3 regions of the Lentzea sp. NPDC042327 genome follow, and region 1 is predicted to be linked to each of the others. Evidence: riboswitches for the same ligand, from Rfam matches in the RefSeq annotation. Region 1 holds a riboswitch; each other region holds the start of a gene.
What was found. Region 1 has a riboswitch for S-adenosylmethionine ahead of AB0A63_RS14895 (aminotransferase class V-fold PLP-dependent enzyme). Riboswitches for the same ligand answer to the same signal wherever they lie in the genome.
Positions count from the first base shown of each region.

Region 2: it holds a riboswitch for S-adenosylmethionine, as region 1 does, so the genes downstream of both, thrC (threonine synthase) here and AB0A63_RS14895 (aminotransferase class V-fold PLP-dependent enzyme) in region 1, are expected to answer to the same signal.
Region 3: it holds a riboswitch for S-adenosylmethionine, as region 1 does, so the genes downstream of both, AB0A63_RS06045 (methionine ABC transporter ATP-binding protein) here and AB0A63_RS14895 (aminotransferase class V-fold PLP-dependent enzyme) in region 1, are expected to answer to the same signal.

Region 1 is NZ_JBEZBX010000005.1:226,925-232,053, forward strand. Features, by position in the region: gene AB0A63_RS14885 (RluA family pseudouridine synthase) at 1-376, opposite strand, end outside; gene lspA (signal peptidase II) at 418-1,137, opposite strand; gene AB0A63_RS14895 (aminotransferase class V-fold PLP-dependent enzyme) at 1,161-2,492, opposite strand; SAM riboswitch class IV at 2,527-2,641, opposite strand; gene AB0A63_RS14900 (potassium/proton antiporter) at 2,714-4,192, opposite strand; gene AB0A63_RS14905 (M28 family metallopeptidase) at 4,326-5,129, shown strand, end outside.
Region 2 is NZ_JBEZBX010000020.1:3,905-9,033, reverse strand. Features, by position in the region: gene AB0A63_RS35470 (DNA internalization-related competence protein ComEC/Rec2) at 1-2,429, shown strand, start outside; gene thrC (threonine synthase) at 2,509-3,765, opposite strand; SAM riboswitch class I at 3,777-3,896, opposite strand; gene holA (DNA polymerase III subunit delta) at 3,984-4,952, shown strand.
Region 3 is NZ_JBEZBX010000002.1:453,494-458,622, reverse strand. Features, by position in the region: gene AB0A63_RS06055 (MetQ/NlpA family ABC transporter substrate-binding protein) at 1-205, opposite strand, end outside; gene AB0A63_RS06050 (methionine ABC transporter permease) at 234-917, opposite strand; gene AB0A63_RS06045 (methionine ABC transporter ATP-binding protein) at 914-1,912, opposite strand; SAM riboswitch class I at 2,131-2,224, opposite strand; gene rsmA (16S rRNA (adenine(1518)-N(6)/adenine(1519)-N(6))-dimethyltransferase RsmA) at 2,313-3,134, opposite strand; gene AB0A63_RS06035 (transglycosylase family protein) at 3,326-4,735, opposite strand; gene AB0A63_RS06030 (TatD family hydrolase) at 5,037-5,129, opposite strand, start outside.

The DNA.
Region 1 (5,129 bases):
CGTCGAGGCGGTGCACGACGCCCTGGCGCTCCGCGGCACCCGAGGTCGCGACCCGGTGACCGGCGGCGGCGAGACCGCCCACGACGGTCGGGCCGGTCCAGCCCGGCGAGGGGTGCACGGCCACGCCGACGGGCTTGTCCACGACGATGATGTCGTCGTCCTCGTGGATCACGACCAGGCCCTCGACCGGGATGGCCTGCACGGTCACCGGCTGCGGCGGGGCCGGCAGGGTGATCTCCAGCATCGCGCCGGCCGTGAGCCGGTCGGACTTGCCCACGACCCGGCCGTCGATCAGCACGTCGTCGGCGTCGGCGATGGCGGCCACCGCGGTGCGGGACAGGCCCAGCAGCTTCGCGAGGCCCGCGTCGACGCGCATGCCGTCCAGACCGTCGGGAATGGGCAGCGTTCGGTATCCGCTCACGCGTCGATCTTCTCCTTGTGAACCGTCCCGTCGTAGTCGTGCTGCAGCAGCGCCAAGACGATGATCGTCGCGCCACCGCAGACGATCGCCATGTCGGCGACGTTGAACACCGGCCACACCTGGCCGAACGGGTCGAACAACGACAGGAAGTCCACCACGTGGCCGCGCATCGGGCCGGGCGCGCGGAACAGCCGGTCGGCGAGGTTGCCGACGGCGCCGCCGAGCACCAGCCCGAGACCGACCGCCCAGGGCGTCGAGCGCAGGTCGCGCGCGATCCAGGTGATGAACCCGACGACCCCGAACGCGATCAGCGCGAGGATCCACGTCCACCCCTCGGCCAGCCCGAAGGCGGCACCGGGATTGCGGACGAACGTCAGGTGCAGCAGCCCGCCGAACAGCTGGATCGGCTCTGACCGCTCCAGGAACGCCACGGAGAGGACTTTCGTGAGGACGTCCAGCGCCAGCACACCGGCGGCCAGCACCGCGAGGTAGGTGGTCCGCGGCTCCGGCAGCGAGCCGGTGATCGAGAACTCGGGTTCGGCGTCCGGCTCGGAGACCGTCAGCGCCCGCTCGGGCTGCTCGGTCTCGCGCCGGTCCTCGGCCTCGGCGGTCACCACAGGCGCGACCTGCGGTTCCGCGACCGGTTCCGGCGCGCTGGGCTGCTCCTCGGCAGTCTCGTCAGCGGCCTTCGCCGGGGCCTTGGACTCGTCACTCACCAGGTCATTGTCCACTACCTGGACTACGCGAGGAACGGCGGCAGGGTTCGGCTGTCGTCCTCAGCCACCCAGCGGCCGTCGCGCTGCGCGTAGGTCCACTTCGGACCTTCGGTGACGAGAGTGCGCAGCGCGGCCACCAAACGGTCCACGTGCTCGGCCGTCGTCCCGAGACCGATCGACGCGCGCACGGCGCGGTCTTCGTGCGAACCGGCCTTCTTCACCAGACGTCCCACGACCACATGGGCGCAGAACGCGCCGTCACGCACGCCGACGCCGTACTCGGCCGACAGCGCCGCCGCGAGGAAGCCCGCGTCGAAGCCGGGGACCGTGAAGCTCACGACGCCCACGCGGTCGACGTCGGTGAGGATCGAGAGCTCGCGCAGGCCGGGGATGGCGCGCAGGCCGTCCCGCAGCCGCCGCAGCAGCTCCTGCTCGTGCGCGATCGTCTGCTCCCAGTGCCGCGACAGGATCTCGCAGGCCGCGGCCAGCGCGTGCACGCCGATGACGTTCGGGCTGCCCGCCTCGTGCCGCTCCGGCACCGCGGACCACGCGACGCCGAGCCGGTCGCCGTGGTCGGTCACCTTCGCCGTGGCGCCGCCGCCCACCAGGTAGGGCTGGGCCTGCTGCAACCAGTCGGACCGGCCGACGAGCACACCGGCGCCGAACGGCGCGTAGATCTTGTGGCCGGAGAACGCCAGGTAGTCCACGCCCAGCTCACGGGCGTCGATCGGGCGGTGCGGGGCGAGCTGCGCGGCGTCGAGCGCGATGCGGGCGCCGTGCCTGCGGGCGACCTTCGCGAGCTCGGCGACCGGCCACAGCTCCCCCGTGACGTTGGACGCCCCGGTGACGATCACGAGCCGAGGACCGACCGGGGCGGCGGCCAACGCCCGGTCCAGCGCGACGAGTGCCGCGCCGGACGAGGAAGGAGTGGAGATGCGCTGCACGTTCGGCCCGCGCCACGGCAGCAGCGCGGCGTGGTGCTCGCTGTCGAACAGCACGACCGCGGTGCCCTTGGGCACGCTGCGGGCCAGCAGGTTCAGCGCGTCAGTGGTGTTGCGGGTGAAGACGACGGCATCGGTGGAACGCGCACCCACGAACCGCCGGACGCGGTCACGCGCCTGCTCGTAGACGCGGGTCGACACCTGGGAGGCGAAGCCGGCGCCGCGGTGCACGCTCGCGTACCAGGGCAGCAGCTCGTCGACGGCGTCGCGCACCTCCCGCAGGCAGGGGGCGGAGGCGGCGTGGTCGAGGTTGGCGTAGGTGACGCGCTCTCCGGTCACCAGCGGGACGCGCAGGTCGGAACCGACGACGGCGGGAACCTTGGTGGTGGTGTCCGGGGTGATCGCGAGCGTCATCGAGCTGCCTCCTGGGCCGGGGGGCCTTCTCGGAGGCCCGCGCTTGACCGGCGCCCTGCGCGCCGGACCAGGTCCTCACCAAGGGCACCCCACCGCGGTTGGAGGGTTGCCGGCCAGCAAGCTTGGGCTTGACGCTGGCTCTCATGACCTGCCGACGACGTTAGCGGGCGCGTCACGATCCGTCGACACCTGATCACATCGTGAGAAGCGTCGGGGACCGACTATTCGCCGGTCTCGCCCTTCCACCGCGCGTAACGACCGGCCCGGTCCACGGCGCGAACCCGCCGTTCGGTGGCGTCGCGCGCCTCTTCTGTGGTCACGATGAGCAACTGGTCGCCGGTCTGCAGCCGGGTCGTCGGAAGTGGCGTGAAGCTCTTGCCCGAGCGCACCACGAGGCTCACCGTGGCGCCGGTGGGCATGCGCAGCTCGGTCATGTAGACGCCGTGCAGCTTCGACCCGCGCTGGATGTGCACCTGCAGCAGCTCGGCGCCGAGCTCGTCCAGCGGCGAGGAGTCGACCTGGACCTCCTGCGGCTCGCTCGCGTTGACCAGCCCGAGCCGCCGCGCGAGGAACGGCAGCGTCGTGCCCTGCACCACCGTGAGGACGATGACCAGCAGGAACACCGCGTCGACCAGCTCGCGCGCACCCTCGACGCCCTGGATGAGCGGGATCAGCGCGAACACGATCGGCACCGCGCCGCGCAGCCCCGACCAGGAGAGGAACGCCTGTTCCCGCCACGGCACCTTGAACGGCAGCAACGACAGCACCACCGACAGCGGGCGCGCCACGAACGTGAGCACCACGCCCGCGATCAGCGCGGGCACCAGCACGTCGAGCAGCCGGGACGGCGAGGCGTAGAGGCCGAGCAGGACGAACAGGCCGATCTGGGCCAGCCAGCCGAGCCCCTCGGCGAACGACAGGGTGTCGGCGCGGTGCGGCAGCCGGGCGTTGCCCAGGACCAGCGCGGCGACGTAGGTGGCGAGGAAACCGGACGCGTGCGCCAGGTCGCCCGCGGTGTAGGCGATCACGCAGACGGCGACGGTGGCGAGCGGGTAGAGGCCGGTGGCGGGCAGGGCCGCGTGCCGCAGTCCCGTGCCGCCCAGCCAGCCGAGCGCGACGCCGATCAGCGCGCCCGCTCCCAGCTCGTAGAGCACCAGCAGCGGTGCCGTCCACGAGATCTGGTCGGACGAGGCGAGCAGCACGACCGCGATGTAGACGGGCGCGTCGTTGAGGCCGGACTCCAGTTCGAGCGCGCCGGTGAGCCGTGCCCCCACCCCCAGCGACCGCAGGACGCTGAACACGGCCGCCGCGTCCGTGGACGACAGCACCGCACCCCAGAGCAGCGCCATCCGCCAGTCGAGGCCCAGCAGGTGGTGCAGCGCGGTTCCGGTGATGGCGACGCTCACCGCAACGGCCACTGTGGACAGTGCGACGCCCAGCCAGAGCGAGGTCTTGACCGCGTGCCACCGGGTCGTCAGCCCGCCCTCGGTCAGGATCAGCACCAGCGCCGCGATCCCGAGGGACTGGGTGAGGCCGGCGTCTTCGAAGTCGATGCCGAGCACCGACTCGCCCAGGAGCACGCCGATGCCCAGGTACAGCAGGAGTGAGGGCAGCCCGAGGCGGATCGACACCCGGACCGCGATCACGGAGATCAGCAGGACCGCGGCACCGACGCCCAGGACAACCGTGACATCACCCACCCGGACCATTCTGGTTGATCACCACCGAGTTGAACTAATCCGACGCGAAACCGACCTTCGCCCCTAGCGCGGCTCATGCACGGCAGAGCATGTTGATCAGTGGCTCAATCCCTACCCTGCACGGAGTTGAACCATGAAGATCCTGATCGCGCTGGCGGCCGCCCTGACGGTGGCCGGAACCGCGCCGGCGCAAGCGGCCGCTCCGGCGGTCCTGGCAGCACCCGACATCAGCGTCGCGAACGTCCAGGCGCACCTGAACCAGCTCCAGTCGATCGCCACCGCCAACGGCGGCAACCGCGCCCACGGCAGGCCCGGTTACCTGGCCTCGGTGAACTGGGTGAAGGGCAAGCTGGACGCGGCCGGCTTCACCACCCGCGTCCAGTCGTTCACCAGCAACGGCGCCACCGGCTACAACCTGATCGCGGACTACCCCGGCGGCGACGCGAACAACGTCGTGATGCTCGGCGGTCACCTCGACAGCGTCAGCGCCGGTCCCGGCATCAACGACAACGGCACCGGTTCCGCCTCGATCCTGGAGGTCGCCCTCCAGGTGAAGGCCACCGGGTTCGCTCCCACCAAGCACCTGCGCTTCGCCTGGTGGGGCGCGGAGGAGCTCGGCCTGGTCGGTTCCACGTACTACGTGAACTCGCTGTCGACGACCGAGCGTTCGAAGATCAAGACCTACCTGAACTTCGACATGACCGGCTCGCCGAACCCCGGCTACTTCGTCTACAGCGCGTCCGGCCAGCCCTCCGGCTCCCTCGCGCTGCAGCAGCGGCTGCAGGCCGGGTTCTCCTCGATCGGCGTCCAGACCGAGCTGACCAGCGTCGGCGGCCGGTCCGACCACGCCGCGTTCGCCCGCGCCGGCATCCCGGTCGGTGGCACGTTCACCGGCGCCGAGGGCATCAAGACCTCGGCCCAGGCGCAGAAGTGGGGC
Region 2 (5,129 bases), on a different contig from region 1:
TCCGGGCCGCGGGGTTCGGCGGGCACCAGGCCGGGGTGGACCACGTCGTCGTCACCGCGACGGCGAACGGGGCCACCGTCGTCATCCTCGCGCCGGCCGCGCAGTGGCGTGACCTGCTGCCCGGTCAGCGGGTCACTGTGAAGGGCTCGCTCGCCCCGCCGAGACCGGGCGACCTCACCTCCGCCCTGCTCCGGGTCCGCGGGCCACCGGCGGACGTGCAGCCGCCACCGGCCTGGCAGCGCTGGGCCGACCACCTCCGCGACGGCCTGAGCAGGGCCAGCGCCACCCTCGGCGAGGAGGAGGCGGGACTGCTGCCCGCGTTGGTGGTGGGCGACACCGAGCACATGGTGCCGCGCATCGTCGACGAGTTCCGGACAGCGGGCCTGGCCCACCTGCTCGCGGTGAGCGGCGCGAACCTGGCCATCGTCTGCGGCGCGGTCTACCTGCTGCTGCGGAAGACCGGTCCGCGCAAGGCGGCGGTGGGTGCGTTGGTGGCACTCGTGGGGTTTGTGGCCCTGGCCGGTCCCGAGCCGAGCGTGCTGCGGGCCGCGGTGATGGGTGCCGTCGCGTTGCTGGCGCTGTTCATCGGCCGCGAACGGTCAGCGCTGCCGTCGTTGGCGACGACGGTGCTCGTCCTGGTGCTCGTCGATCCGGCGCTGGGAGCCGATCCCGGGTTCGCGTTGTCCGTGACGGCCACGGCGGCGTTGGTGCTCGTGGCACCGAGATGGGCACGCAGGCTGAAGGAACGCGGTGTGCCGCAAGGGTTCGCCGAAGCACTTGCCGTGCCCGCGGTCGCCAGCCTCGCGACGGCTCCGCTCGTGGTCGGGTTGTCGGGGCAGATCAGCCTCGTGTCGGTGCTCGCGAACCTGGCCGTCGCACCGGTGGTGGCACCCGCGACGGTGCTGGGTGTGGTGGCGGCGGTCATCGCGCCGCTGTTCCCACCGGCTGCCGAGGTGGTGGTGCACGTGGCCGGGCCGGCCGTGACGTGGCTGGTCCTGGTCGGGCGGCACGCGGCGACGGTGCCGGGTGCGTCGCTGAGCTGGCCGGAGGGCTGGGTCGGCGGGCTCGCGCTGGCGGTGGTCACGGCGATCGTCTTCCTGTTGTTGCGCAACAAGAAGACGCGGGTGCTGACGGTCGCGCTCCTCGTCGGCGGCTTCGTGGCGCTGGTGCCGATGCGGACCATCGCGCCGATGTGGCCGCCGGCCGGCTGGAAGGTCGTGAGCTGCGACGTCGGCCAGGGCGACGCGCTCGTGCTGGCCACCGCGGAGGCCGACCGCGCGGTCGTGGTCGACACCGGGCCCGACCCCGGCGCGATCGACCGGTGCCTGAGGACGTTGGGGATCACGCGGATCCCGCTGATCGTGCTGTCGCACCTGCACGCCGACCACATCGGCGGCCTGCAGGCGGTGCTCGCCGGGCGTGCGGTGGGCGCGGTGGCGGTGGGACCGCTCAAGGAGCCGGCGTGGGCGTGGAAGGAGGTCAACGAGCAGGCGCGCGCGAACGGCGTGCGGGTGCTGGAACCGAAGGCGGGTGAGCGGTTCGCCTGGCCGGGGCTGGAACTGGAGGTGCTGGGCCCGCGGCGGCAACCGGTCGTCGCTGAGACGAACACGGTCGTGAACGACTACTCGCTCGTACTGCGGGCCACCACACCCGCGGGCCGGGTGCTGCTCACCGGTGACGTCGAACTGGCCGGCCAGGCCGCGTTGCTGGGGGAGCGGGACCTGGGGGCCGAGGTGCTCAAGGTGCCCCACCACGGCTCACGTTCCTCGTTGCCCGCGTTCCTGGAACGCGTGCGACCGCGGGTCGCACTGGTGAGCGTCGGCACCGGCAACCGCTACGGGCACCCGAGCCCGCAGGTGATCGACGCGCTGCGGGCGGGTGGCGCCCTGGTGTTGCGCACGGACAAGGACGGCGACCTGGCGGTGTTGCCCGGAAGCCGAGTCGTACGAAGGAAAAGGAGAAGGAAGATGGACCAGGTCTGGATCAGGCTCCACAACGCGCGCTACCCGATTCCCGGCGGCACGCCCGGTTTCGCCTGGGCGATGTGGCAGCCCGGTTACCCCGCCACCCAGTGGCCGCACGACGAACTGAAGCCCGACTTCGCCTACTACCTCTGCGAAACGCTGGAGGACGGCAGCCGCGCCATCACCTACCGCGCCCGCGCCACGCACGTGCTGCCACCCACGGAGGCCGCCGACGCGGACGCCGCCTACGACCTCGTCGCCGAGCACGTGTTCGACGACGGCATGCGCATCGCCCCGGACGTCTGGCACGAGTACCACTACAACGCCCTCAAAGCAGAAGCCCCGTGGCCGCAACGGATCGTGGCCTGGCGCGCCGAGGTGGAACCGGTCGGCCCGCACGTTCGCGACGAGCTGCGCCGCTTCCCGCGCACGGGCTGGACGAAGTCGGCCGCGATCACCCTCTGACGCTCACCGCGTGAAACGACGCGGTCCGGGGACGCGGACGTCCCCGGACCGGGAGGAGGTGATCTGCTGAACGAACGACCTAGCCCAGTGCCTTGAGCACGGCCTCGGCCGACGGCGGCACAGTGGCGCGCGGGCCGATCGTGTCGCCGAGGGCGTCGAGGGTCTTGAGGCCGTCACCGGTGATCAGCAGGACGGTCTCGCCGTCGGGGTCGAGCTGGCCCGTCTCGATCAGCTTCTTCGCCGTCGCCACGGTCACGCCGCCGGCGGTCTCGGCGAAGATGCCCTCGGTGCGGGCGAGGAGCTTGATGCCCTCGACGACCTCTTCGTCGGTCACGTCCTCGATGGCGCCGTTGGTGCGGCGGACCGTGTCGAGCACGTACGGGCCGTCGGCGGGGGCACCGATCGCCAGCGAGCGGGCGATGGTGTCGGGGCGGACCGGGCGGATGACGTCGTGGCCGTCCTTGAAGGCGGTGGACACGGGCGAGCAGCCGGTGGCCTGGGCGCCGAACACGCGGTACGGGGAGGCCTCGACGAGGTCGAGCTGGCCGAGCTCGCGGAAGGCCTTGTCGATCTTGGTGAGCTGGGAGCCGGAGGCGACCGGCACGACGATCTGGTCGGGCAGGCGCCAGCCGAGCTGCTCGGCGACCTCGTAGCCGAGGGTCTTGGAGCCCTCCGCGTAGTACGGGCGGACGTTGACGTTCACGAACGCCCAGTCCTCGTGCTCCGCGGCGAGCTCCTGGGCGAGGCGGTTGACGTCGTCGTAGTTGCCGTCGACGGCGATCAGGGCGCCCTCGTAGACGGCGCTCATGAGGATCTTGGCGCGTTCCAGGGAGGAGGGGACCAGTACGACGGACTCCCAGCCGGCGCGGGCGGCGGCCGCGGCGACGGCGTTGGCGAGGTTGCCGGTGGAGGGGCAGGCCAGGACCTTGAAGCCGAGCTCGCGGGCGGCGGCCAGTGCCACGCCGACCACGCGGTCCTTGAAGGAGTGGGTGGGGTTGCCGGTGTCGTCCTTCACCCAGACCTTGCGGACGCCCAGCGCCTTCGCGAGGCGGTCGGCCTCGACCAGGCGGGTGCCGCCGGGGTCGGTGTTCGGGTGCTGTTCCACAGTGGACGGAACGGGCAGAAGGCCGCGGTAGCGCCAGATTGAACGGGGGCCGGCCTCGATGTCCTCGCGCCGCACCCTGCCGAAGTCGTAGGCCACTTCCAGCGGCCCGAAACACTCGAGACAGGCGTATTCCGGAGCGAGAGGGGTCTCATTTCCGCACTCACGGCACAGCAGCGCGCGGGCGGGGCCGAGGTCGAACTTGGTGCTCGTGGGCACAGTGACAGCAGTCATCGCGAGGTATCTCCTCATCTTTCCCGCGAAATCGAACGGGTCGGAATTGGCACCGTGATCGTCTGCGCATAGCGCTGACGCCGGTTGCCGGGGCTTCTTCGGGCCGGTCCCTCTGCCCCTCTGGATGAGCGGTGTTCAGTTGTGGCCACCAACGTACGGCACGTCTCCGCCGCTCGGCCACAAACGTCCACGATTCGGGACGTGGGAGGATGCGGAGCGTGAGCGCACCGGAGTCACTGCACCTCGTCGTCGGCGAGGAGGAGTTGCTGGTCGAACGCGCAGTTCGGGCGGCACTCGAGGCCGCGCGCGCGGTCGACGCGTCGGCCGACCTGACCCGCGTGCAGGTGAGCGATCTCACGCCGCCGGAGCTCGCCGAGCTGGTGAGCCCGTCGCTGTTCGCCGAGGGCCGGGTGATCGTCCTGCAGAACGCGCAGGACATCAGCAAGGAGATCGCCGACACGGTGCTCTCCTACCTCAAGGCGCCCGCGGACGGGGTGACGCTCGTCGTCGTGCACACCGGTGGCGGCCGCAGCAAGGCGGCCAAGGACCTGCCCGGCCAGCTGAAGAAGGCCGGTGCGGCGGTCACCGAGTGCGGCAAGGTCACCAAGTCGGCCGAGCGCGAGGCGTTCGTGCGCAACGAGGTGCGGCAGGCGGGCGGCAAGATCGACCCAGAGGCGGTCGCGACGCTCATCGACGCCGTGGGCACGAACCTGCGCGAGCTCGCCGCGGCGGCCTCGCAGCTGGTGTCGGACACCGACGGCAAGGTGACGGTCGAGGAGATCCGCCGCTACCACCAGGGCAAGGCCGAGGTGACCGGGTTCGCCGTCGCGGAGAAGGCTGTCACCGGTGACCGTGCGGGCGCGATGGAGTCGTTGCGGTGGGCCATGCAGCTCGGTGTGCCGCACGTGCTGGTCGCCGACGCGCTGGCGGACGCGGTGCGCACCGTCGCACGCGTCTCCGCGGTGGGCCGGGCCGACCCGTTCAGCCTGGCCGGTCCGCTCGGCATGCCGCCGTGGAAGATCAAGAAAGCCCAGGCGCAGGCCCGTGGCTGGGAGCAGGCCGGTCTCGCGGACGCGATGCAGGTGGTCGCGGGGCTCAACGCCGACGTGAAGGGCGTGGCGGCCGATGCCGACTACGCGCTGGAGCGCGCCGTGCTGCGGATCGTGGCGGCACACGGCCGCCGGTAGCGCCCTCGCGGCGTTCCCGCGGAACCGTCCACGCACCGGAATTGACCGTGCCGCGCCAGCTTCCGCACGGAGCGGCGCGTCGTGAAGCTCAATGAGGTGAATGCGTGGAGCGACTCCATGGCCCTCATCCCCACCAGAACAGCGAAAAGGGCCCGCTCCACGAGGAGCGAGCCCTTC
Region 3 (5,129 bases), on a different contig from region 1:
CGTAGTCGGTGAACTCGACGACCTCGATCTTCAGGCCCTTGGACGCCGCGAGGTTGTCGGCTACGTACTTGAGGATCTGCGCGTGCGGGACCGGCGAGACGCCGACCTTCAGCGTGTCCGAAGCGGACGAACCACCGGACGAGCAGGCGGACAGAGCGGTCAAACCGGTCAAAGCGGCAGCGATGAGGGCAGCACGAATGCGCATGACGTTCCTTTTGAGAATTGCTACTGGGTCAGACGGAGGCGTGCCGGCGTCGGTCCGACGCACGGGCGGCACGGGTGAAGCCGAACTGGATCACGGTGGTGAGCACGGCGAGCCACGCCACGGTGCTCCACAGGATCCGGTCGTTGAAGCGCTGGTAGCCCTCGCGGATGGCCAGGTCGCCGAGGCCACCGCCGCCGATCACGCCCGCCATGGCCGAGTAGCCGATGAGGGCGATGACCGTGACGCCGATGGCGTTGATGAGCGCCGGCAACGACTCGCGGATGAGCACGCTGCGCACGATCCTGAGCGTCGAGGCACCGGTCGTGATCGCGGCCTCGACCACGGTCACGTGCACCTCGGACAGGATGTTCTGCACGAGCCGCCCGACGAACGGGATCGCTCCCACGGCCAGCGGCACGATGACCGCCGTGCTGCCGATGGACCCGCCGACGATCAGGCGGGTCACCGACGTGAGGGCGACGAGCAGCACGATGAACGGCATCGAGCGGCCCAGGTCGGTGACGAAGCTGAGGGCCCTGTGCACCGCGGCGTTCGGCCGCAGCCCGCCCTTGGCGGTGAGCTGCAGCCAGACCCCGACGGGAACTCCGAGAACTGTGGCGATCACGGTGGAGACGCCGACCATGTACAGCGTCTCCCCGGTGGCCTCGACGAGGTAGCTCACCACGTCGGACCAGGGTGTTGCAGACCTCACGCAGCTACTCCCTGCGGCCCCTTCAGGGACCTCTGAACCGCGCCGCCGGCCTCACCGATCCACTCCAGCGCCGAGTCGGACCGCTCGCCGTTCAGGCCGAGGCGGAACCGCGCGACGGGGGTCTCGCCGAGGCGGGTGAGCCCGCCACCGACGATGTTCAGCTCGACGCCGAACCGGTGCGCGGCCTCGGGCAGCAGCGCGCCGACCGCGGCGAACCCGACGAGCACGACGTCCGCGACGCGGTCGTAGGCGTTCTCGTTGATCGGGTTCAGGTCGACGGCGGGCAGCAGCGCGGAGCTCGTGCGGCTGGCGGCGTTGTTGACGAGGTCGAGCACCTTGCCGTGCTCGACGACCTGGCCCTGCTCCAGCACCGCGACGTCATCGCAGATCTTGCGGACCACACCCATGTCGTGCGTGACGACGAGGACGGTCACACCCAGCTCTGCGCGCGCACGGTCGAGCACCGCCAGCACGGACCCGGTGGTCTCCGGGTCGAGTGCGCTGGTGGGCTCGTCGGCCAGCAGGACGGACGGGTTGGCGGCGAGGGCGCGCGCAACGGCGATGCGCTGGCGCTGCCCGCCGGAGAGCTGGTCGGGGTAGGCGGCGGCCTTGTCGGTGAGCCCGACGAGGTCCAGCAGCTCGCCCACGCGGGTGCGCCGCTGCGGTCCCGGCACGCCGGCGGACTCCAGCGGCAACGCGATGTTGCCGGCCGCGGTCCGCTGCCGCAGCAGCGAGTCCCCTTGCGGCACAACGCCGATCTGCCGACGGGCGGCACGCAGCGCCGAGCCGTCGAGCGAGGTGATGTCGGTGCCGTCGACGCGGATCGCACCCGAGTCGGGGCGCTCCAGCAGTGCGACGCAGCGGGCCAGCGTGGACTTGCCGGCGCCGCTCGGGCCGACGACGCCGAGCACGGTGCCGGCCTGGACGTCGAGGGTGACGCCGTTCAGCGCGTTGACACCCTGGAAGGACTTGGTGAGGTTTTCGACAGTGATCACTTCTGCTCCACGGCTGCGCGCGACGGCGCACGCTCCCGTTGTGCGGGGGTGCGCGGTCGAAGTTCTGCTCAGGTGTGTGCGCCACTCAGCGACCGAGTGCGCGTCAAAGGACTTTGAGAAGGCGCCTTAGACGAGGTGGCGACGACATGCAGAAGCGGTGCGACGGCACTGGTCGACGACTCGACGGCGCGTCAGCATTCGCGAGGTACCCACGTGATCCTCCATCGGTCCTGGCGTTAGCACCTGCCCGCATCCAGCGGGTGGTTGCTGCGACGTCGTAGAGCCAGGTCTCTCAGTCGCTCCGGATGGCAGTTAGCAGTCAACCGGACGGACGTTCGGTTGCGCAAGCCAGATTCGGATTCGTTCGACAGATCACACTGTTGGCCGAAGGATCGCCGGATCAGACCTCGGCAATCCGGACAAAGTCGATCACGCTCAACTGCTCGCCCCTGACCTGGGGATCGATGCCCGCTTCGGCCAGCAGTTCGTCGACGTGCGGCGTGTAGCTCTTGAGGGCGGCCCTGAGGGTCTTGCGGCGTTGCGCGAAGGCCGTGTCGACGATCTTGAACAGCTTGTTCTTATCCACTGTGGACAACAGCTTTTCGTGGCGCTGGAAGGCAACCAGCCCGGAGTCGACGTTGGGCGCGGGCCAGAAGACGTTGCGCCCGACCGACCCCGCCTTGCGCGCGTCGGCGTACCAGGCGAGCTTCACGCTGGGCACCCCGTAGACCTTGCTGCCGGGCTTCGCCGCCATCCGGTCGGCGACCTCCGCCTGGACCATGACGAGCCCCTTGCGCAGGCTCGGCAGCTCGTGCAGGAGGTGCAGCACCACGGGCACCGCGACGTTGTACGGCAGGTTGGCGACGATCGCGGTCGGTTGTACCGGCAGGTCCTCTTGGGTGACTTTCATGGCGTCCTTGAGGACCACGTGGAGCTTGCCGGCGTTGGCCGGGTCGTGCTCCTGGACCGTCTGGGGCAGCCGGTGCGCCAACGGCGGGTCGATCTCGACCGCGACCACCTCAGCGGCCGCCGGGAGGAGCGCGAGGGTCAGCGAGCCCAGGCCGGGGCCGACCTCCAGGACGACGTCCTCGTCGGTCAGACCGGCGGCGGCGACGATCTTGCGGACCGTGTTGGGGTCGTGCACGAAGTTCTGGCCCAGCTTCTTGGTCGGGCGGATGCCCAGCTCTTCGGCTAGACGGCGGACTTCGGCGGGTCCCAACAGGCTCACCGGGGCATTGTCTCAGGTCACCCACCAAAGACCTCAGGTTGCCCACCGAAGACCTCAAGTCACCCACCGAAGACCCCCGCCCCCTGCTGCGTCGAGTGCACGCGGGGAGCTTTCGTACTCACCTGGAGTACGAAAGGTCCCCGCGTGCGGTCAAGCAGAGCGGAGGGATGGGTGGGGAGGCGGGGTTACGGCAGGCCGAGCTTCGCGCGGCAGCCGGGCCACGCGGAGTACGTGCCGCCACGGCCGTCGCGGAGCTTGGTGGCGATGGCGATCTGCTGTTCGCGGGTCGCCTGGTGCGGCAGGGCCGCGTAGGCGGTGCCGCCGTAGGCCGCCCAGGTGCTCGCGTTGAACTGGAGGCCGCCGTAGTAGCCGTTGCCGGTGTTGATGGCCCAGTTGCCGCCGGCCTCGCACTTGGCCAGGCGGTCCCACACCTCGCCGTCGGGGAGGGGCTTGGTGCCGACCGCGATCTTCTTCGGCTTCGGCTCCTTGGTGACCTTGCCGCCGATCTTCTCGCGGTTGATCTCCTTGCCGTTCTTCACCGTCACGCGGTAGGTGGAGATCTGCTCGCCGGCCTCGCCGGGCTCCAGGACCTTCTGCTGACCCTGGTTCAGGGTCGGGTCGTTGGTCTTCTCGACGGGCGGGGCGACCGGCTCGTTCACGTTGATGACCGTGACGCCGGTGCGGGAGATGTAGACCTCGGCGCCGGAGGCCAGGCGCACGTCGGTGCCGGCCTGGACCGCGTCCTCGGGACCGAGGGTGAGGTTCTCGCTCTTCAGCAGCTCGTCGACGGTGACGGCGGTGGTCTGGACCTCGCGGACCGGGTTCGCGCCGTCGAAGAGCTTGACGACCTTGCGGGTCTTCACCTCGAGGTTCATGCCGTCGAGGGGGACCTCGGAGCCGGTGGGCGCGGAGAACCACGAGCCGTCGACCGGGACGCCGAGCTGCTTGGCGGCCTCCTCGACGGTGACCGAGCGGACCCAGTCCTCACGGGACTGGCCGTCGACGCTCATCTTGAGCAGGCGGCCGCGGTCGAGGGTGATCTTGCCGCCGTCGGAGATCGGGGCGTTGAGCGACGGGGACAGCGCGTCGTGCTCGCCGACCCTGATGCCCTCCTCCGCGAGGACCTCGCCGACCGTGCCCTCGTAGGAGTGGACGGTCGAGGTGATGCCGTCGATGTCCACGGCCACGGACTTGTCCATCGCCATCGCGGTCACGCCACCGCCGGAGATGGAGACCAGGACCGCGGCGACCGCACCCTTGAGGAAGCGGCGCTTCCAGGACGAGACGGCCGTGACGAGGAGCTGCGGGTCCTCCTTCTCCTCTTCCTCCGTGGGGAGGACGAGGGGCGGCATGATCGTCGTCTCGGCGTTGATGAGCCGGATCAGCTCGTCGACGTCGACGTTCGCCGTCGCGAGGAGCTCGTCGGCGTCAGGGCCGAGCACCTCGAGCACGTCCGCGGGCGAGATCGTCAGCGCACCGGCGGGGAAGCTCGGGTGGGGGTCGGCCACCGCGACCGCGGTGTTCCCGACCGGCGTGAACCAGTCGGTGTCCTCGTTGAAGTCGTACGGAGCGGCAGTTCTGTCGCTACCAGACAAGGGTCGATACCTCCATTGCGGAAGCTCCGAGGCCACCGCACAGTTGGCGTTGACAAGATCATTCGAGTTGCAGCTCGAAGGTTCCCGGCAACTCCTCCTACGTGGTCTCGCTGCTTCGCGCTTCCGGCTTGGGACCCGCCCCGACTGCGGGCGTGCTCCGAACCGACAGGGTCGGTTCAGGTGGCACGGTCACGGGACAGTAACGGGGCAGCCGACGTTGCGCAAACACCCCCACCGATGTTGTGACCTCAGTCACCCGTAGAGGTAGGAACCCTTTGCTCCGTTCGTCTCAAGTCGCATCTCAGTGGCCAAGCCCGAAGACTCGTTGAGCAGTACGGGTGACGGCGGCAGCGAGTTCAGAAAGATCTTCGCCACGCAGGGTGGCCAAGGCCCG